DNA from 2 places in the Rhodoferax sp. GW821-FHT07F03 genome. Region 2 is predicted to be linked to the other one. Evidence: riboswitches for the same ligand, from Rfam matches in the RefSeq annotation. Region 2 holds a riboswitch; the other holds the start of a gene.
What was found. Region 2 has a riboswitch for thiamine pyrophosphate ahead of AC07R0_RS13730 (thiamine ABC transporter substrate-binding protein). Riboswitches for the same ligand answer to the same signal wherever they lie in the genome.

Region 1: another riboswitch for thiamine pyrophosphate. It lies ahead of AC07R0_RS24085 (FAD-dependent oxidoreductase); the one in region 2 lies ahead of AC07R0_RS13730 (thiamine ABC transporter substrate-binding protein).

The regions. Positions count from the first base shown of each region.
Region 1 covers NZ_JBWKQM010000019.1:46,897-57,704, reverse strand. Annotated here, with positions in the region: gene cysD (sulfate adenylyltransferase subunit CysD) at 1-478, shown strand, start outside; gene AC07R0_RS24120 (sulfate adenylyltransferase subunit 1) at 478-1,791, shown strand; gene fdxA (ferredoxin FdxA) at 1,833-2,162, shown strand; gene AC07R0_RS24110 (NAD(P)/FAD-dependent oxidoreductase) at 2,166-3,209, shown strand; gene AC07R0_RS24105 (hypothetical protein) at 3,237-3,824, opposite strand; gene AC07R0_RS24100 (hypothetical protein) at 3,928-4,434, opposite strand; gene AC07R0_RS24095 (purine-cytosine permease family protein) at 4,668-5,951, shown strand; gene thiD (bifunctional hydroxymethylpyrimidine kinase/phosphomethylpyrimidine kinase) at 6,010-6,852, opposite strand; TPP riboswitch at 6,895-6,992, shown strand; gene AC07R0_RS24085 (FAD-dependent oxidoreductase) at 7,025-8,104, shown strand; gene thiS (sulfur carrier protein ThiS) at 8,101-8,298, shown strand; gene AC07R0_RS24075 (thiazole synthase) at 8,303-9,103, shown strand; gene thiE (thiamine phosphate synthase) at 9,155-9,982, shown strand; tRNA gene AC07R0_RS24065 (tRNA-Asn) at 10,055-10,130, shown strand; tRNA gene AC07R0_RS24060 (tRNA-Asn) at 10,207-10,282, shown strand; gene AC07R0_RS24055 (DUF192 domain-containing protein) at 10,431-10,808, shown strand, end outside.
Region 2 covers NZ_JBWKQM010000008.1:122,613-133,420, reverse strand. Annotated here, with positions in the region: gene AC07R0_RS13765 (EAL domain-containing protein) at 1-255, shown strand, start outside; gene AC07R0_RS13760 (leucine-rich repeat domain-containing protein) at 359-1,675, shown strand; gene AC07R0_RS13755 (cation:proton antiporter domain-containing protein) at 1,665-3,383, shown strand; gene AC07R0_RS13750 (hypothetical protein) at 3,483-3,689, opposite strand; gene AC07R0_RS13745 (hypothetical protein) at 3,752-3,916, opposite strand; gene AC07R0_RS13740 (ABC transporter ATP-binding protein) at 4,173-4,817, opposite strand; gene AC07R0_RS13735 (ABC transporter permease) at 4,810-6,393, opposite strand; gene AC07R0_RS13730 (thiamine ABC transporter substrate-binding protein) at 6,394-7,434, opposite strand; TPP riboswitch at 7,473-7,570, opposite strand; gene AC07R0_RS13725 (VTT domain-containing protein) at 7,704-8,348, opposite strand; gene AC07R0_RS13720 (cysteine hydrolase family protein) at 8,394-9,212, shown strand; gene mutL (DNA mismatch repair endonuclease MutL) at 9,280-10,808, shown strand, end outside.

The sequences.
Region 1 (10,808 bases), on a different contig from region 2:
CAAGGAACGCATCTTCAGCCACCGCGACAGCTTTGGCCAATGGCAGCCCAAGGCCCAGCGCCCTGAGCTGTGGACCCTGTTCAACACCCGCCTGCAGCCCGGCGAACACTTCCGCGTATTCCCCATCAGCAACTGGACCGAACTCGACGTCTGGCAGTACATCGAGCGCGAGCAAATCGCCCTGCCCTCGCTGTACTACACGCACAAACGCGAAGTGGTGGAACGCAAGGGCCTGCTGGTGCCGGTGACCGACCTAACTCCTTTGCGCGCCGGTGAAACGGCCGAGCAGCGCGACGTGCGCTTCCGCACCGTGGGCGACATCACCTGCACCTGCCCGGTGGAGAGCTTTGCCGCCACCGCCGGCGACATCGTGATCGAAACCCTGGCCGCCGACGTGAGCGAACGCGGCGCGACCCGCATGGACGACAAAACCTCTGAGGCTTCGATGGAGAAGCGCAAGAAAGACGGATATTTCTGATGAATGCTACTACTTCTATAGCTACTCCCGCAGGTACTACCAGCGCTGCAGCCCTTTCCGCCTTAAAATTCATCACCTGCGGATCGGTCGATGACGGCAAGAGCACCTTGATCGGCCGCCTGCTGGTCGACACCAAGGCCGTGTTGCAAGACCACCTGGCCGGCGTGCAACGCCAGGGCGAAACCGACCTGGCCTTGCTGACCGACGGCCTGAGCGCCGAGCGCGAGCAAGGCATCACCATCGACGTGGCCTACCGCTACTTCAACACCGAAGACCGCAAGTTCATCATCGGCGACGCGCCCGGCCACGAGCAGTACACCCGCAACATGGTGACCGCCGCCAGCAGTGCCGACGCCGCCGTGGTGCTGGTCGACGCCACCAAGCTCGACTGGAAGAACGCCGCGCTGGAGCTGCTGCCGCAAACCCGCCGCCACTCGCTGCTGTGCCACCTGCTGCGCGTGCCCAGCATCGTGTTTGCCATCAACAAGCTGGACGCGGTGGAAGACTCGGCCCTGGCCTTTGCCCACATCAGCGCTGCTTTGAACAGCTTTGCCGCCGCCGCCGAGATTCCGGTCAAGGCCATCGTGCCGATTTCGGCCTTGAAGGGCTGGAACGTGGTCGAAGCCGGCCACAGCGAAAACCCCGATTGGTGCAAGTACACCGGCCCGACCCTGCTACAGATTCTGGAGCAACTGCCGAGCACGCCGGCCGAGGTGGAGCAGCCCTTTGCCTTCCCCGTGCAGTGGGTGGAAAAGTTCTCGTCCAGCAGCGACACCAGCCAGGGCCGCCGCGTGTTCTGGGGCCGTGTGGCCACCGGCAAGGTCGAAGTCGGCCAAGAAATCCGCATCCTGCCCAGCGGCCAGACCGCCACCGTGGCCCAGGTGCTGGACCATGCGCGCAATCCCAAGAATGTGCTGGCCGGCAACAGCGCCGGCATCACGCTGGACCGCGAAGTCGACGTATCGCGCGGCGACTGGCTGCTGGCCCCGGGCAAGTTCGAAGCCAACCGCGAGATCTCGGCCACCATCGCCTGGATGGACGACGAACCCCTGGTTGCCGGCCGCGTCTACTGGGCGCTGCACGGCCACCGCTGGGTCAAGGCCAAGGTCAAGCGCATCGTGCACAAGCTGGACATCAACACCCTGGCCGAGGAAGATGCGAGCGAGCTGCCGCCGAACGCCATCGGCCACATCGAGCTGGCGCTGCAGGAAGGCATCGCCACCCTGCCCTACATCCAATCCCGTTCGCTGGGTGCCTTGGTGCTTGTCGATACGGCCTCGCACAAGACCTCGGGCGCCGTGCTGGTCCGCTAATTTAAAATCACGGGTTAACCCCCGCTATTGAAAAAAATACCATGACTCACGTCGTCTCCGAAGCCTGCATCAAGTGCAAATACACCGACTGTGTGGATGTCTGTCCCGTGGACTGCTTCCGCGAAGGCCCCAACATGCTGGTCATCGATCCGGATGAATGCATTGACTGCGCCGTCTGCATCCCCGAGTGCCCAGCCAACGCCATCTACGCCGAAGAAGACATGCCTGCCGACCAGCTGGCCTTCATCCAGCTGAATGTCGAACTGGCCCGCGCCGAAGGCTGGAAGAGCATCACCAAACGCAAACCAGCGCTGGCCGACGCCGACGACTGGAAAGACGTGATGCCCAAGATCCAGCTGCTGGAACGTTAAACCGTGTTGCCCGTACTGGAAACCGGCGCCGTCGTCATCGGCGCGGGCCCGGTCGGGCTGTTCCAGGTCTTCCAGTTGGGCCTGCTGGAAGTCCCCACCCATGTGATTGACGCCCTGCCCCACGCGGGCGGCCAGTGCATGGAGCTCTACCCCGACAAGCCCATCTACGATATTCCCGGCACGCCGGCCACCAGTGGCCGGGCGCTGGCCGCGGCGCTGCTGCAGCAAATACAGCCCTTTGGCGCACAGTTCCATCTGGGCCAGCTGGTCAGCAGCATCGCCAAACAGGCCGATGGCCGCTTCCTGGTATCCACCGACCGCGGCACCCAGCTGCTGGCGCCCGTGGTGGTGATCGCCGCCGGCGTCGGTGCCTTCCAGCCTCGGCGTCTGAAGATGGATGGTATCGAGGCCTTTGAAGGCAGCCAACTGCACTACCACGCCCCACCCGCGGATGTCGCGGACAAACACCTGGTGGTGGTGGGTGGTGACGAAGCCGCCTTGCGTTGCGCTCTGGCATTGGCCGAGACCGATGCCAAGAGCGTCACGTTGTTGCACCGGCGCGATGTGCTGCAGGCGCCCACCGCCGACATTGTGGAAATGCAGATGCAGCAGCAAGCCGGGCGCATGCGTTTCATGGTCGGACAGATCGCTGCTTTTGAGGCCGATGCCGACCGCTTGACCGCCCTGCAGATCAGCGACGTGGATGGTGTGCTACACCGCTTCTCGGCAGACGCCATCAGCGTGTTCCAGGGCTTATCGCCCAAGCTCGGCCCGGTCACCGATTGGGGTCTGGCCATGGAGCGCAAGCAATTGACCGTGGATACAGCGCGCTTTGAAACCAGCGAGCCGGGCATCTTCGCCGTGGGCGACATCAACACCTACCCCGGCAAACAAAAACTCATCGTCTGCGGCTTCCACGAAGCCACGCTGGCGGCCTACGCCGCTGCACCGCTGGTCTTCCCCGGCAAGAAAATCCCGTTCCAGTACACAACAACCTCGCCACGGCTACACCAGTTGTTGGGCGTAGCTACGCCAACAGCAGAATAAAGCGCCCGGGACTCAGAAGCACTCGCGTTAAAACTTCGCGCGGTAATACACCATGGGTTTGCCACGGCTGACGCGCAGCACCAGCTTCTCGTTGTTGTTGAGCTGCATGCCCAAGGCACCTCCCAACTCGAATTGGATGCCACGCGCGGTGGCCGAGCTGAATTGCATCTCCAGCCGCGTGTCGTAGCTGGGCTCTCCGTTCGCCCGCTGGATCAACTCCATCGCATCCGGCGCCGGCGCCGGCGCCACATGCTGCCAGATACCGATATTCACGCGGCCCCGGCTGTCCTCTGAAGAACGCCAGCGCAGGCCCAGATCCAACCCAGGAGAAACGCTGCGGCCATTCAGTGCCGGGCTAGCGGCAGGGGGGGTTACGGCAGCGCTCAGGCCTAGCGCCGATTGAGGGGAGGAGCCGGACCAGCCGGTCAAAGACATACGGGAATTTGCAGTGCGGTCCAGACTGGGAACGGGGGCCAACTCCAGCTGCAAACTGGGCTGGGGGACCACCACATCTTGCTGCGCATGGACCCAGGACACCACACACAATGCCACCAGCGGAGACAGCCCGCACGGCCGCACAGACGGTAAGAATGCGTACAGACCGGCAGATTGCATGGCGCACATCCTGGGGTAGTTAACCCCATTGTGGCGCAAAGAAAAAAGTCTGTGTGTGAGAAAAAGACCTGTTTTGTGACAGGACTTCACGCTGTCACCGGCTTCAGAACTCCTTGACCACCGAATACGTCAAGCCAGCCGTACCCAGCATGTCGATCTGCGCATGCCAGCCGGAATCAAACTTCCAGCCCACGGCCGGCACGATGGCGGGCGAAAAGCCGTTGTGATTCAGTGGCACCTTGTTTTCATATGGCGGCTTGTAGCCGTACAAGATGCCCGCCGACCATTTCAAGTAGATCTTGGGATAGCTGTCAAACACACCGTAATAGCTTTTGCCCAGGTACAGGTAGCCACTGTCCTGGCCAAAGGAGTTGCTGAACAGCGCCAGTCCGTAAAAGCTGTTGTCGGCGGTGGATTCACGCTCCAGGCCCAGCAAATGCACCGGGCGATGCTCGGGGTTGTAGCTGTAGTGGGTCGTGTGCGGGCTGAACTCGATACGCCAGCGGTAGGGCTGGTCAGCACTGTCGGTGGCGGTCTGGGCCATCGCGCTGCCGGTCAGACCGAGCAATGCGCAGAAAACAAACTGCCAGGGGCGGATGAAAGCGTCCATAGTATTCAGGGATGTGGGGGTAAGAATGCTCGGGCCGGCGCAGCGCGCACCGGCCCAAAAACAGCCGCCGATTGTATCGCTATAAAATTAATAGCACTTTAAACAGCTAACGCCTACGCCAGACGCCCTATGCACCACAAGGTGGCGCCACGATAAAATCTTGCGTCCCTGCGCCAGCACTGGCCCGCGAGCTACAGGCCCACTGATCGGCATCATTTGTATGGAGCGAACACATGGCTCAGCCATCCTTTTTCAATAACGAGGCCTTGACGCCGATACCGCAGGCGCAGCGCGTCTTCGGCTGGTCGGCCCATGCCGCACTCTGGTTCAGCCTGGGGGTGGGCCTGCTGGTGATGCAGATCGGCGCCTACCTGGTGCCCGCCGTAGGCACGCGCGATGCAGTGCTGGCGATTGTGCTGGGCTCTCTCGTTGGCTCCGGTCTGCTGGCCTGGACGGCGCGCATTGGCTGCGACAGCGGCCTGTCCAGCGCCGGCCTGATGCACGCCACCTATGGCAGCGGCTTTGCGCGCCTGCCGGTAGTGCTGAACATTGTGCAACTGCTGGGCTGGACCGCATTTGAGCTGGTAGTGATGCGCGACGGCACCCTGGCAATTGCCCAGGAACATTTCGGCTGGATACCGCAAGGCAGCCAAGGTACGCTGCTGGTGACCCTGCTATGGGGCGCACTGCTGACTGCGCTGATGGCCGGCTCCATGCTGACCCTGGTGCGCAAATTCATCAGCCGATACGGCCTGCCCCTGGTGGTGCTGTCGCTGCTGTGGCTGAGCTGGCAATTCGGCCACAAGCTGATGGAATCTGACCTGCACGCCTTTTGGACCCGGCCGGGCGACGGCAGCATGGGCTTGCTGTCGGCCATGGACCTGGTGATCGCCATGCCCGTGTCCTGGCTGCCGCTGGTGGCCGACTATGCGCGCCACGGCCGCCAAGGCCGCAGCGCCATGAGCGGCACCTGGCTGGGCTATGCGCTGGCAAATATGTGGTGCTATGCACTGGGCGTGATGGTGGTGACCGTGGCCGGCCCGGATACCGGCCTAGTCACCGCATTGCTGCTAGCCCAGGGAGGCCTGCTGGCGCTGGGGCTGATCCTGGTGGACGAGATCGACAACGCCTACGGCGACGTGTATTCGGGTGCGGTATCCGCCCACAGCCTCGCCCCCTGGTGGAGTGTGCGGCGTTGGGGCCTCCTGCTGGCCGTGGCCTGCACCGGCCTGGCGCTGATGCTGCCCATGCACAGCCTGGAGCCATTTCTGACACTGCTGAGCTCGGTGTTCGTGCCCCTGTACGGTGTGATCCTGGGCCGCCTGTCACAGGGCACGGCCACCGCATCACAACGCCTGGTGGAGCCCAGCGCTGCCCTGTTATGGGTGGCCGGCATTGTGGCCTACCACCTGCTGACCAACTACGTGCCACAGTTCGGCGCCGCCCTGCCGACGCTGGCCCTGGTGTTCTTCGTAGCTTGGTTGACGCGGCCTTTACGCATCACCTACGCGCTATAGAAAAAATAGCTGCTTGCGCAGGTAATACCTGCGCTACAGGCCTGTTTCTTATAAATCCTCAAGCACCCAGCACCTGCATGGGCAGGGGGGCGAATCCATGGTTCAACGGCCCATGGCCATGCCCTGTATGCACGCTGGCGCCGGCTTGTATGGCGCCACGGATATAAGCCCGGGCCTGACCCACCGCCTCCGTCAGCTCAAAGCCCTTTGCCAGGTACACCGCAATGGCAGACGACAGCGTGCAGCCCGTGCCGTGGCCGTTGTGCGTAGCAATGCGGGCCGAATGCCAGGGCTGGCGGCTGCCATCGCACTGGCCCAGCAGGTCTACCACCGCATCCCCCGGCAGGTGCCCACCCTTGAGTAGCACGGCCGGCGCACCTAGCGCCAGCAAATCCGCCACCGCAGGCTCCAGCGTTTCCACGCTATCCACGCTGCGCCCCAGCAGCAAAGCCGCTTCATCCAGATTGGGTGTGACCACGGTGGCGCGGGGAAACAGCTGGTCTACCAGTACCTGCACGGTTTCAACCGCCATCAAGCGGTCGCCGCTGGTGGCCACCATGACCGGGTCCAGCACCACGCGTTGTAGTTGGTACTGGTCAATGGCCCAGGCCACCACCTCCACCATCTCGGGCGAATGCAGCATGCCGATCTTCACCGCGTCGGCGCCAATATCATCCAGCACAGCCTGCAACTGGGCTTTCAGAAAGGACGCTGGCACGGGGTGGATGGCTGTCACGCCACGCGTGTTCTGCGCGGTCAACGCGGCCAGCGCCGTCATGCCGTAGCAGCCCAGCGCGGCAAAGGTTTTCAAGTCGGCCTGTATGCCCGCGCCGCCGCCGCTATCAGAGCCAGCAATCGACAACAGGCGCAGATAGCGGGGAGAAGAGTCAGAAATAGTCATGCTGAAATTATCGGGCCAGCGATGTGATGTAATCCGGGTTTGCGGATGAAACAGGGGTGTCTGGTACGCAAACCAGACTGAGAAAAACCCTCATACCCGATCCAGATCATGCTGGCGTGGGAAGTTTCTATCAACGACAGCGCCTCGTTTCGTCCCAATTGAGCTTTCGCAAATGGACGATACCTTGGCTACCCCACTCTCCACCACCATTCTTGGCGCAGGCCTGATGGGCCGCTTGCTGGCCCTGGCGCTGGCACGCTCGGGCCACACCGTGCAGGTCTTTGAGGCCGGCGGACCCGAGGCCGAGGGCGCCGCCGCCCGTGTAGCCGCCGCCATGCTGGCGCCACTGGCTGAATCGGCCATCACCGAGACCGGCGTGGTGCAGATGGGCCAGCATGGACTCACGCGCTGGCCGGAACTGATCGCCGAACTGGACACACCGGTGTTCTTCCAGCGCAACGGCACTTTGATTCTCTGGCACCGGCAAGACGCCCCCGAGGCCAGCCGCTTTGGCCAGCAGCTCACCGCCACCTGCCAGCAACTGCCCAACCTACCCATACCGCAGCACCTGGACTCCGCCGCCATCGCAGCGCTGGAGCCCGCCATCGGCAATCGCTTCAGCCAGGGCCTGCTGCTACCCGGCGAGGGACAACTGAACAACCGTGGCTTGCTCAACGCTCTGCTGGTGCAGTTGCAGCAGGTGGGCGTCACCATGCACTGGCACAGTCCGCGCCAGCCAGAAGATGTCCACAGCGACTGGGTGTTTGACTGCCGCGGCCTGGGCGCACGCGAACAATGGCCGGCCCTGCGCGCGGTGCGTGGTGAGGTGCTGCGCCTGCACGCGCCCGGCGTGGAGCTGCAACGCCCAGTGCGCCTGGTGCACCCCCGCTACCCGCTATACATTGCCCCCAAACCCGGCAACATCTTTGTCGTGGGTGCCACCGAGATCGAATCCGACGATATGTCGCCCATGAGCGTGCGCTCCAGTCTGGAGCTACTGAGCGCGGCTTACAGCGTGCACAGCGGCTTTGGCGAAGCGCGCATCCTGGAAAGCGCCACCCAGTGCCGCCCCACCCTGCCCAACAACCTACCCGCGATCCGGCGGATTACCCCCAATACGCTGCAAATCAACGGCCTGTACCGCCACGGCTTCATGATCGCCCCGGCCATGCTGGACGTGGTGCTGGAACTGGTGCAGCACGGTACGTCCGCGCTGGCCGCTCAATTCGACCTGACGGTAGAAGAAGCGTGAACGTCACCATCAACAACACCCCCCAGACCCTGCCTGACGGCGCCACGCTGGCCGACGCACTGGCGCAGATGCAGGCACAGCCGCCATTTGCCACCGCGGTGAACAAGACCTTTGTGCCACGCGCGCAGTACCCGCACACCGTGCTAGCCGAGGCCGACAGCATAGAAATCATCCACCCCGTGACCGGAGGCTGACACCATGTCCCACGACCCTCTCATCCTGTACGGCGAAAGCTTCACCAGCCGCCTGCTGCTGGGCACTTCCCGCTACCCCTCGCCCAGCACCATGGCCGACGCCATCACGCGCGCCCGTCCGGCCATGCTCACGGCCTCGCTGCGCCGACAGAACCTGAGCGGTCAAGACAAAAGCCCCAATGGTTTCTGGGAACTGCTGCGCCAAACCGGCGTGCCGGTGTTGCCCAACACCGCCGGCTGCCACGGCCTGCAGGAAGCCATCACCACCTCCCACATGGCGCGCGAGGTGTTTGACACGCCCTGGATCAAGCTGGAGCTCATAGGCGACGACTACACCTTGCAGCCCGATACCTTGAACCTGGTGGAGGCCGCCAGCCGCCTCATCAAGGACGGCTTCAAAGTGCTGCCCTATTGCACCGAGGACCTAGTCCTGTGCCAACGCCTGGTGGACGTGGGCTGCGAGGCCGTCATGCCCTGGGCTGCGCCCATCGGCACCGGCAAGGGCCCGATCAACCCCTATGCCATGCAGGTGCTGCGCGAACGCCTGAGCGTGCCGCTGCTGGTCGATGCCGGCCTGGGCCGCCCCTCGCATGCCTGCCAGGTGATGGAATGGGGCTATGACGGCGTGCTACTGAACACCGCCGTGGCACTAGCCCAAGACCCCGTCACCATGGCCGGTGCCTTTGCCGATGCGGTTGCCGCCGGGCGCAGCGCCTTCCTGGCCGGTGCCATGCTGGAACAGCAGGCCGCCCACCCCAGCACGCCAGTGCTGGGCACGCCGTTCTGGCACCACGCACAGGAGTAGTTCTGTATGCAATCTGCCCTGACCCAGGCCATCCTGGACCAACACAGCGCGATGGTGTTGCCCACCCGCGATGCGATATTCGACGCCAGTCTGAGTGCGGCTTTGCAGCTGGGCTTTATCCCCACCGACGCCCATTGCATCGCCCAAGCCTGGCAAGCCCAGGCTGCGCGCACCGACAACACCCGGGACTGGCCCACAGCACCAGAAGATTTCGGCTTGGCTCCCTGGCCGCGCGAACAGACTTTTGCGCCATGCCCACGCCAGCTGGGCCTGTACGCAGTCCTGCCCGACGCCGCCTGGGTTGGCCGCATGGCCCGCGCAGACGTACCCACGGTGCAGCTACGCTTCAAATCCGAAGATGCCGACGACATCCAACGCGAAGTCCAGGCCGCTGTAGATGCCGTACGGGGCACGCGCGCCCTGCTGTTCATCAACGATCACTGGCAGCAAGCCATCCAGGCCGGAGCCTATGGTGTACACCTGGGCCAGGAGGACCTGGACCTGCTGAGCGAAGACGATTTGCATGCCATTCGCAGCGCCGGCCTGCGCCTGGGCATCAGCACCCATGGCTATGCCGAAATGCTGCGCGCAGACCGCGTCAGCCCCAGCTACATCGCCCTGGGTGCGGTGTTCCCCACTACCTTGAAGAAGATGGCCACCGCCCCCCAGGGCACGGCCCGCCTGGCCGCCTATGCCAAACTGCTGCGCGACTACCCATTGGTCGCCATTGGTGGCATAGACAATGAGCGCCTGCCCGCCGTGCTGGCCAGCGGCGTCGGCTCAGTGGCCGTAGTGCGCGCAATCACCGCAGCCCCCGATCCGGAGAGTGCCGCCGCAGCCCTGCGCCAGGCCATACACGGCCCGCTGGGCCTAGAGTGAACTTTTTACGGTAAAAAATCGCTAACTTGCAAAATCCAAAAAACTGACGCTATAATTTAAGTCTGTCATATTTCCTCAATAGCTCAGTTGGTAGAGCGCCGGACTGTTAATCCGTAGGTCCCTGGTTCGAGCCCAGGTTGAGGAGCCAGAATTTTGAAAAAAAGGGCTTACGCCAACCCGTAAGCCCTTTTTATTTCAGCCACCAAGGCTGATGCACCCGATATTCCTCAATAGCTCAGTTGGTAGAGCGCCGGACTGTTAATCCGTAGGTCCCTGGTTCGAGCCCAGGTTGAGGAGCCAGCTAAAAGCCCCGCGCGCAAGTCCGGGGCTTTTTTACTTTAGCGCCTACATATGTAAACCATACACAGCGCTGATTGCCGCTATGCACAAGCATGCCAGAATGCCAAAGCTGAAAGCTCCAGATATCAATCCCCCCCCCGCGCCACCGATGAAAAATCTAACCTCCACCCTCTGGCTATCCCTGGCCCTGGCTTGCGCCTCGTTCGGCACTGCATCCGCGCAGGATACGCCGCAAACCGACCTGCCCCGCGTCAATCTAACCGCAGGCATTTACCAGATCGATACCCAGCTGGCACTGACCCCGCAGCAGCGCGAAATCGGCCTGATGTTTCGCAAGGAAATGCCACAGCAGGAAGGCATGCTGTTTGTATTCGAGCAGCCCGCCACGCAGTGTTTCTGGATGAAAAACACGATCCTGCCGCTGACTGCCGCATTCATCGACGACCACGGCACCATCGTGAACCTGGCCGATATGAAGCCGCAAACCACGGACTCCCACTGTTCCGAAAAACCGGTGCGCTATGTG
Region 2 (10,808 bases):
CGCTTCCCGATAGACGAGCTGAAGATCGACCGCAGCTTTGTGATGGACATCGCCACCGACAAGGGCGACGCCGCCATCGTGCGCGCCACCATCGCCCTAGCCCATGGCCTGGGCCTGAAAGTGGTGGCCGAAGGCGTGGAGACCGAAGAACAAAACCAGATACTGATCGCCAAGCAATGTGACATCGCCCAGGGCTACTGGTTCGGCTATCCGCAGCCACTGCACGTGGCCACCGGCCTGCTATCGAATAAATAGCTGCTTGCGCACAATATACCTGCATCACAGCCATTTCAAACAGATAACCCCCAGATGCCGCCCCCCGCGGCACTGCACCGACAATAGGGTGATGCATGACCCCATGGACACCTATTCCCAACTGCGCGCGGGCCAGCTGCAAGGCATAGAACGGCTGGACCTGTCCTGCGGTTTGACCGAGTTTCCGCGCGAAATATTTGACCTGGCCGACAGCCTGCAGATACTCAATCTGTCAGGCAACGCGCTGACCCAGTTACCCGACGATCTGCACCGGCTGCACCGCCTGCGCGTACTGTTCTGCTCCAACAACCCCTTTACCGAGCTACCCGCCGTACTGGGCCAGTGCAACAGCCTGCAGATGGTGGGCTTCAAATCTAACCAGATCCGCCAGGTGCCGGCCTCGGCTTTGCCGTCCAGCCTGCGCTGGCTGATCCTGACCGACAACCAGATCGACAGCCTGCCCGCAGCCATAGGCCAGTGCGGCCAGCTGCAAAAGCTCATGCTGGCCGGCAACCGGCTGCGGCAGCTGCCGCCCGAGCTGGCGCGCTGCCGACAACTGGAGCTGGTACGCATCTCGGCCAATCAGCTGACCGCCCTACCCGACTGGCTGCTGGAGCTACCCCGCCTGGCCTGGCTGGCCTATGCCGGCAATCCGCTGGATGCCGAACGCGCCCCCTCGTCGGCCCTGCCTATCGATTGGGAGCAACTGCGCCTGCAGCACGTGCTGGGCGAAGGTGCCTCTGGCGTGATCCACCAGGCCGAGCTGCACGACCACGCGACCCCGCGCACGGTGGCCGTCAAGCTGTTCAAGGGCGCGGTCACCAGCGACGGTTGGCCGCACAGCGAAATGGCAGCCTGCCTGGCCGCTGGCGCACACCCGCACATCATTCCAGTGGCTGGCCCGCTGGCCGGGCACCCGGATGGCACGGCCGGCCTGGTGCTGGAATACATACCGCAGCATTTCAGCACTCTGGCCGGACCGCCCAGCCTGCAGAGCTGTACCCGCGATGTGTACCCGGCGGGCACGCAGTTCACACTGAACAAAATCCTGCGCATCGCCCTCGGCGTAGCCCGCGCCGCCGAGTACCTGCACGGCCGAGGCCTGCTGCACGGCGACCTGTACGCCCATAACCTGCAGTGCGATGCAGACGGCAATTGCCTGCTGGGCGATATGGGTGCCGCAACCTTCCTGCCCGCCGACACAAGCCTGTCCCAAGCCCTGCAACGCCTGGAGGTACGCGCCTTTGGCTGCCTGCTGGAGGAACTTCTGGCCCACGCCGACAGTCCGGCAATAGCTACCTTGACCGCGTTGCGCGACAGCTGCCTGCAGCCCCAGCCCGCGCTACGCCCTCTTTTCACCCCCATCGTGCAGTGCCTGCTGTCACTCAACACCCTGAAGGAACCCGTAGATGTTGCATAGCACCCCCTTGATCACCACCATAGCCACGGCGCTCGGACTGGCCCTGGTGTTCGGCTTTCTGGCCGTGCGGGTGAAGCTGCCCGCACTGGTCGGCTATCTGCTGGCCGGGGTGTTGATCGGTCCGTTCACACCCGGCTTCGTGGCCGACGGCCAGATCGCCGCCGAGCTGGCCGAGATCGGCGTGATGCTGTTGATGTTTGGGGTAGGCATGCATTTCTCATTGGACGACCTGATGTCGGTGCGCAAGATCGCCCTGCCCGGCGCGATACTGCAGATCGCTGTGGCCACAGCCATGGGCGCAGGTGTGGCGCATTTCTGGGGCTGGCCCATGGGCGAGGCCCTGGTATTTGGCCTGGCGCTATCGGTGGCCAGCACCGTGGTGCTGTTGCGCGCGCTGGAGTCGCGCGGCGCGCTGGATTCGATGAACGGCAAGATCGCCGTGGGTTGGCTGGTGGTGGAAGACCTGGCCATGGTGCTGGTGCTGGTGCTTCTGCCCCCGCTGGCTGGCGCTTTGGGTGGCACCGTGCCCGGCGACGGCCACGGCGGTGGTGGCAATCTGTGGCTCAGCCTGGGGCTGACGCTGCTGAAGGTATCGGCCTTTGTCGGCCTGATGCTGGTGGTGGGCCGGCGCGTGTTCCCCAAGCTGCTGTGGCTGGTGGCGCGCACCGGTTCGCGCGAGCTGTTCACCCTGTGCGTGATCGCTGCTGCCGTCAGCATCGCCTATGGCGCGGCCACGCTGTTCGGCGTGTCGTTCGCGCTGGGCGCCTTCTTTGCGGGCATGGTGATGCGCGAGTCGGAGTTCAGCCACCGCGCCGCCGAGGACTCGCTGCCGCTGCGCGAAGCGTTTGCCGTGCTGTTCTTTGTGTCAGTGGGCATGCTGTTCGACCCGATGGTGCTGGTGCAGCAGCCGCTACAAGTCCTGGCGGTGCTGGCCATCATCATCGTGGGCAAGTCGATTGCCGCTGCAGCTCTGGTGCTGGTGTTCCGCTACCCGCTGAACACGGCGCTGAACGTGTCCGCCAGCCTGGGGCAGATTGGCGAGTTCTCCTTCATCCTGGCCGGTCTGGGGGCCAGCCTGGGGCTACTGCGGCCCGAGGGCCAGAGCCTGATACTGGCCGGTGCCCTGCTGTCCATCGCCGTCAACCCACTGGTGTTCAAGGGCGCGGACTGGCTGGAGCAGTGGGTGGAAGCCCACCCGTCGCTCAAGCAGCGGTTCGCACGCAGCACCGACCATCTGGCCGAGCTGCCCATGGACACACATGAGAAATACCTGTCGCGCCAGGTCGTGCTGGTGGGCTATGGCCGGGTTGGCAAGCGTCTGGCTGTGGAGCTGGGTGTGCAGGGCATCCCGTTTGTGGTGGTCGAGCAAAACCGCGAACGTGTGGAGCAATTGCGCGCCAGCGGCCTGACCGCCGTATCTGGCGACGCGGCCGATGCTGCCGTACTGGTACAGGCGCACATTGCCCACGCCAGCATGCTGGTGGTGGCCACGCCCGACGCCTTCAATGTGCGCCAGATGGTGGAGAACGCCCGCATGCTCAACCCTGCGATAGAAACCGTGGTGCGTACCCACAACGAAACCGAGGCCGAACTGCTGCAGCAGGAAAAGATCGGCCGTGTCTTCCTGGGTGAAGACGAGCTGGCCCATAGCATGGGCAGGCATGTGCTGGAACGGTTTGGCAAGACTGCAACGCCCAGCCACGCATAAAGCGCCGGAAAAAAGACAAATAAATAGCTGCTAGCGCACATTCTGCATGCGCTAGCAGCTATTTATTCCATAGCGCCGTCAAGCAGACGGCGGCTGGATTCAGACGATGGCGGTCAGTTCCGAAGAATTGACGAAGCCGGTGCCGGCGCGTGGCCATTCCACCAACACGCCCTTGTCGGTCTGGGCGATCACATAACCGTCGGTACGCAAGATGCTGCCGCGACGCACCAAATTGACGCGCTCGCCTGGAACAAACGTGGCAGCAGCGACGGTGAACAAAGATTTCAAAAAGAACAGAACTTGCATGGTAAATATCCTGAATGTTTCAGACCCTTGGGGGGGCCTGCCGGCACAGCGGCCGTGGTGGTTTAGTGAGACTGCAGCCAGTCCCGCTGGCGGGATTCCAGGTCGGCTAGCGACTGGGATTTGCTGAGATAGCTCTCAACATCGCTGGATTCGTGCTGTTCAAAACTACGGCCAATTGCCTGGGCAGCACGCCGAGCGGACAACAAAAAGAAGAGAGCGATGTTCATAGCTAGAACTCCAAATTTAGAGGTTTACCCTTTCTAGGGTTAACCCTAGTATCGCACAAAGTGGGTGCGCTCGTGCACGAATATGTGCGCATGAGCCGAGTTTGTTTGCGATAAGTCACACTTAGGTGCATGGCCGGCAACACACAGCCGCACCCAACGCCGCCTAGATCCGGCCTGCAAGGCACTTAAAAACCAGTGGTGAAATGCCCGATAGCGCAGATAGATGCTCTGCAGTCAGCTATTGAATCAATAGCAACTACCAAAGCCTCTGCAGACGCCCGTCCACCAGGCGCAGGCCACGTGTGGCCATGGCACGGGCTTCGCCCTCGTCGTGCGTTACCAACACGGCTGCCATACCGGCCTCGAAGATGCGCTGACGAAACTCAGCCTGCAGGCTTTGGCGCAGGGCCGCATCCAGCGCGGAAAACGGCTCGTCCAACAGCAAGGCGCGCGGCGCGGTGATGAGTGCGCGGGCCAGGGCCACACGCTGCTGCTCACCGCCCGACAAGGTCCACACGTGCTGCCGGGCGTGGCTGGCCAGGCCGAAACGCGCCAGCATGGCCTCGGCGCGCTGGCGGGCCTCGGCTTTTTTCACCCGTTGCTCCACCAAGCCGAAAGCCACGTTGTCACGCACGTCCAGGTGCGGGAACAGCGCAAAGTCCTGGAACATCAAGGCGAAGCCGCGCCGCTCGGGTGGCAGTCGGGTGATGTCCTGCGTATCGAACCAGACGCTGCCGGACTCGGCCTCCTCCAACCCGGCCGCTATTTTCAAAAGCGTACTTTTGCCACTGCCGGACGGGCCCAGCAGGGCCACGATTTCGCCCTCGGCCACCTGCAGGCTGAGCTGGTCGGCCAGCAGTCGAGAGCCGTAATGTTTGGTGATGGATCGCAGTTCAAGCATGGGGAGGATGGGTGGGTTCCGCCCGTCGCGGGCCTTCGATCAACGCAAACGCCGCCAAGGCCAGCGCCATCAGCAGGCAGGCCAGCACTAGCGCCGCGTCGCCATTGGCTGCACCGGGCCGCCCCAGGCGTTGGTAAACCAGGGTAGTCAGCGTGGCCCATTCTGGGCGAGATAGAAAAAGGGTGACCGCAAACTCGCCGAGCGCCGTGGCGGCTGCAAATGCCATGCCGCGGCGCAACGCGGGTGCGACCAGCGGCAGCGTGACACGCCAGAACAGCCGCCAGGGGCTGGCCCCCAGGCTGCGCGCCGCCTGGGACACATGCGCGGGCAGGCTGTCCAATGCGGCTGCCAGGGACTTGGCGACAAAGGGGTAAGCCAGCACGGCATAGGCGCACAGCAGCAGCGCCAGACTGGCAGTCCACTGCGGGTACAGCAACAACAGGCCAAAGGCCACGGTGATGGGCGACACCACAAACGGTAAAAAGGCCGCCGCGCGCATCGCCAGCGACTGCTGTGCCGCCAGCGCATGCAACAGCCCCAGCACGCTGGCCAGTAACAGCGCCACAGCCGAAAAGCGTAAGGTGTTCCACAGCGCGACCAGGGTATCGGCCTCCAGCAGCACGGCCCAGATCTGCCAGCCCGCGTGCACCGCGCGCCACAGAATCGCCGCGATAGGTGCAGCGCAGAAAAAAACCAGCACCGCACATGCGCCCCACACGCCCAGCCAATGTACGGGTCGATTGGGACGGCGACGCGCGATGGGCTGCACACGGCCGGGCACGGCCAGGCGCTTTTCAATGGCGGCATAGCCCCAGGCCACGGCGCCAGTCAGCAGCAGCATCCACAGCGCCAGCAAGCTCGCCGGGGCCAGCTGCAGCTCGTGCGCGACCAGGCTGTAGATCTCCACCTCCACCGTCGCATAGCGCTGGCCCCCCAACACCAGGGCCAGGCCAAAACCGGCAAAGCAATACAAGAACACCATGCACAGGCTGGACGCCAGCCAGGGTGCGATTGCCGGCCACTCGACCCGCCAGAAGGCCCGCCACGGGCTGGCACCCAGGCTGCGCGCGGCGGCCACACGCTGGGCATTGACCTGCTCCAGCGCCTCCACCCCAGCCCGCACCACCACGCACAGATTAAAAAACAGATTGCCATACAGCAGCAGCCAGGGCGAGTCCTGTAGCTCCAGTCCCAAGGCATTGCTCAACAAACCACGCGGCCCCCACAGCGCCAGCACGCCCACTGCCGCCACCAGGGTGGGCACCACGAACGGCAGCATCAGCAGGCGCAATACCAGGCGGCGCCCGGCAAACTCCCAACGCGCCAGCACCCAGGCCACGGGCAAGCCCAGCAGCAAAGCGGCGACACAGGTGGCGCCCGCCTGCAAAAGCGACCACAGCACGCGCCAGCGCAGATACGGGTCGGTCCATACCGCCCAAAGCGACGGCGTGGGTCCAGTGGCCAGCTCCCCCCAAAAACCTTCAAACCCCAGCCGCAGCACGGGTGCCACCAGCAGCACCGCCAGGCACAGCAGCGGCAGCGCTGCCAGCAAACTCTGGCGGCGTGTGATCGCCATTTATTTCAGTACAACTTGGGTCCAGCGCGCGACCCAGGCCGGGCCCTTGTCGGCGATGGTCTCGGCGGGCAGACTTTCAAACGCGGTAGGCTCAACTGCATGGCGCATCACGTCGGCCAGGGGCGTGTGGGCTTCCACCGGATACATCCACATGCTGGTTTGCAGGGCTTGCTGCACCGTACCAGCGCGCATGAAGCGGATGAACTTGGCGGCGGCTTCGCGCTGCCCGCCACCCGCGACCAAGGCCACACCTTCGACCTGGCGGAACACGCCGCCTTTGAGGAACAGGTTGGCGGTGGGCGATTCGCTGATCTTTTCCTTGCTGTAGAACACCTCGGCCGCCGGGCTGGTGGCGTAGCTGACCACCAGCGGGCGGCTGCCGCCGTTGCGGCTGAATTCGGTGTAGTAGGCCTCGGTCCAGCCCTTCACCACCTTCACGCCATTGGCACGCATGCGGCCCCACCAGTCAAAGGCTTTCTCCTCGCCCATGCCGGCCACGGTAGCCAGCAAGAAAGCGTAGCCGGGGCTGGAGGTGGCGGGGTTGGGCACCACCAGCAGGTTACGGTAGGCCGGCTGGGTCAAATCCTCCAGCGTCTTGGGCAAGGCCAGGCCGCTCTTGGCGAAGGCGGCCTTGTCGAAATTCAGCGTGACGAAACCATAGTCCACCGCCACCACATTCGTGCCCACCTGTGTCACCGGCGAGCCCTGGGTATAGCTCACGGGCTCCAGCACCTTGGCGGCCTGGGCCTTGGCCACCAGCGCGTTGTCCAGGCCAAACACCACGTCGGCAATGGGCTGCGCGCGGGTCAGTATCAGCTTGTTCAGCATTTCACCCGCATCCCCGGCCTTGATCAGGCTGAGCTTGACGCCGGCATCGGCCTCGAACTGGGCCAGCAAGGGCTTGGGCAGATCAAAAGAGCTGTGCACCAGCACACGCAGCTCCTTGTCGGCAGCCAGGGCAGGGAAGGTGCAGAGTGCGGCCAGCGCGGTGGCGGCCCAAGTGAACGTACGGCGTGTACTAGTAGCGCGGCGGTGGAACATGCTTGCCTTTCAATGCGCCGGCGCGGGTCGCATGGAAGGCCGCAGCCCCATCACGCTCCCTACGCTGGCATGACCCAGATCAGGTGTGTGGGGTATTTCTCAGCCCGCTTCAAAGCAGGCACCCCCGGTGAAGCGTGGGATTGTAGAGTTCTCCCTGCTGGCGCTGGACAAACTTGTGGATAACCCGGGCAAGCGTTTGTATATGCAGGCTAAGCCATTGATTTACAAAGACAAAGCTTACAGCGCCTATTTTTTAGGCAAGTGGAATACTAAGCCTTGGCGGTCATACGGCCCTTCAGGGCGCCGATGGCAACCAGGGCCGTGGGTACCAGAATCATGGCCCAGATGATCTTGTCCAGGTTCTGCTTGACCCAGGGAAAATTGCCAAAGAAGTAGCCGATGGTGACGATGCCCACCACCCACAGCACGCCCCCCAGCACGTCAAAAAACACAAACTTGGCCCGATTCATCACCGCCACGCCCGCCACAAACGGCGCGAAAGTGCGCAGGAACGGCATAAAGCGTGCAGCCACCAGGGTCAGGCCGCCATAGCGCTCGTAAAACGCATGGGCCTGGTTGAAGGCCTTCTTGTTGAAAAAGCGCGAATCTTCCCACTGGAATACCTTGGGGCCTAAATAACGGCCGATGGCGTAATTGCTCTGGTTGCCCAAAATCGCCGCGGCCAGCAGCAGCCCGACCGACAGCGGATAGGACATCAGCCCCACACCGCACATGGCGCCCACCACGAACAGCAGCGAGTCCCCCGGCAGGAACGGCATCACAACAACGCCGGTCTCCACAAAAATAATCAGAAACAGCAGGGCGTAAACCCACAAGCCGTAATTGCTTACAAAAGCCTGCAGGTGCTTGTCCACGTGCAGAATGAAGTCGAGAAGTTGCATGAGAATGTCCATGGGCACCGATTATCGCCAGCATCGCAAGACAAACGGAAGACAGCCATGACACGCCACACCCATCTGCTCATCATCGACCCCCAGAACGATTTTTGCGATCTCCCCCCAGGTGCCGGCGGCAGCCCTGCCCTGCCGGTCACCGGCGCCCATGCCGACATGCAGCGGCTGGCAGCCTTCATCCGCGAATATGCGGCCCGGCTGACCGACATCACCATTACGCTGGACTCGCACCACCGGCTGGACATCGCCCACCCCACCTTCTGGCTGCAAGGCGACGGCAGCGCCGTCACTCCCTTCACCACCATCACGGCGGCGGATGTGAACGCCGGCCTGTATCGGCCGCGCGACCCCGCCCACCTGGGCCGCAGCCTGGCCTACCTGGATGCACTGGAAGCGCGCGGCCGCTACACCCTGATGGTCTGGCCGGTGCACTGCGAGATCGGCACCTGGGGCCACAACGTACACGCCGATGTGCACGCCGCCTACAACGCCTGGGAAGACCAGCAGGGCCGTAGCGTCACCAAGCTCAGCAAGGGCAGCAACCCCTGGACCGAACACTACAGCGCGGTCATGGCCGAGGTGCCCGATGCGCAGGACGAGGCCACCGGCCTGAACCACACGCTGATGGCCGCCATGGACCAGGCCGACACCCTGCTGATTGCCGGCGAGGCCAGCAGCCACTGCGTGCGCGCCACCACCGAGCACATCGTGGACCACCTGGCCCGCCACAAACCCCAGCGCATCGTGCTGCTGACCGACTGCATGAGCCCGGTGGGCGGCTTCCAGCTGCAGCACGAAATGTTTTTGCAGGACATGCAAAGGCGCGGACTGGAACTGGCTAGCAGCCAGGACTTGTGGCTATAAGCCCGCCAGCGCCCCTCAGGTCGCGCAGTGACTGCGGCCGATCTGCGGCGCCCTCTAAAATCACCCGGTGAACGCCCCCATCCCCCCCCCCCTGCTGTCCCCCAGTCCCCGCCGCGTCATCCGCGAGCTGCCCGATGAACTCATCAGCCAGATCGCCGCAGGCGAAGTGGTGGAGCGCCCGGCATCCGTGGTGCGCGAGCTGGTCGACAACGCGCTGGACGCCGGCGCCACGCAGATCACGCTGCGCCTGCTGGCCGGCGGCGTGCGGCTGATTGCGGTGGAAGACGATGGCGGAGGCATCCCGATGGAAGAGCTGCCCATCGCCCTGAAGCGCCACGCCACCAGCAAGATCCGCGACCTGCATGAGCTGGAATCCGTAGGCACCATGGGTTTTCGTGGCGAAGCCCTGGCCGCTATCAACTCCATAGCTGACATGGCAATCGCCTCGCGCGCTAGCGGCCAATCGAATGCATTTCTGCTGGACGGCCGCAGCGGCGAACTGAAGCCCGTGGCGCGCAGCACCGGCACCACGGTAGAAGTGAAAGAGCTGTTCTTCAGCACCCCGGCCCGCCGCAAGTTCTTGAAGACCGATGCCACCGAGCTGGCCCACTGCGTGGAAGCCGTGCGCCGCCATGCGTTGGCCCGGCCCGACGTAGGCTTTGCCATCTGGCACGAGGGCAAGCTGGTCGAACAATGGCGCGCCTGCCCTGCACCCCACAGCATCGACGCGCTGTCCGAGCGCCTGCGCGACGTACTGGGCGATGACTTCACCGAGCGCTCGGTGGCGGTAGACCACCGCAGCTCTATGCGCGACGACGGCGGCCAGGCCGTGCGCGTCTGGGGCCGGGTCGGCATTCCCGACGCGGCGCGGGCCCGGCCCGACCAGCAGTTTGCCTACGTCAACGGCCGCTTTGTGCGCGACAAGGTCATCACCCACGCCGCCCGCAGCGCCTACGAAGACGTGCTGCACGGCCAGCGCCAGCCGGTGTATGCGCTGTATGTGGAGATCGACCCGACCCGGGTGGACGTAAACGTGCACCCCACCAAGATCGAGGTGCGCTTCCGCGACAGCCGTGAAGTCCACCAGGCCGTGCGCCGCGCCGTGGATGCAGCCTTGGCGGCACCGCGCGCAGCCGCTGCTGCAGTAGCCGCAGCAGCGAGCGCCACAACACCCGCCACCAGCCCGCCGCAAGAATTTATACAAAACAAGGCTCCAGCGCAGGTATTATCTGCGCAAGCAGCTATCTATTTCGCAGCACCCACGCCGCACAAGGTGTCGGACTTCGAAGCCCTGTGGCCGGTGACCACGACCGTTGCGGCGCCCGTGCCCAGCCCTGTAGCCCATGCATACGCCGCTACACCCACCGCAGCCCCGGTTGCCGCGGCCAGCGCCCCCACCACCCAGCCGGACCAGCCCAACGAGGCCTGGCCACTGGGCCGCGCCATCGCCCAGTTGCAAGGCATCTATATCCTGGCCGAAAACAGCCAGGGCCTGGTGGTGGTGGACATGCACGCGGCGCACGAGCGCATCGTCTACGAGCGGCTCAAGGCCCAGCTGGCGAACACAGAGCATGCGCGCATCAGCAGCCAGCCTCT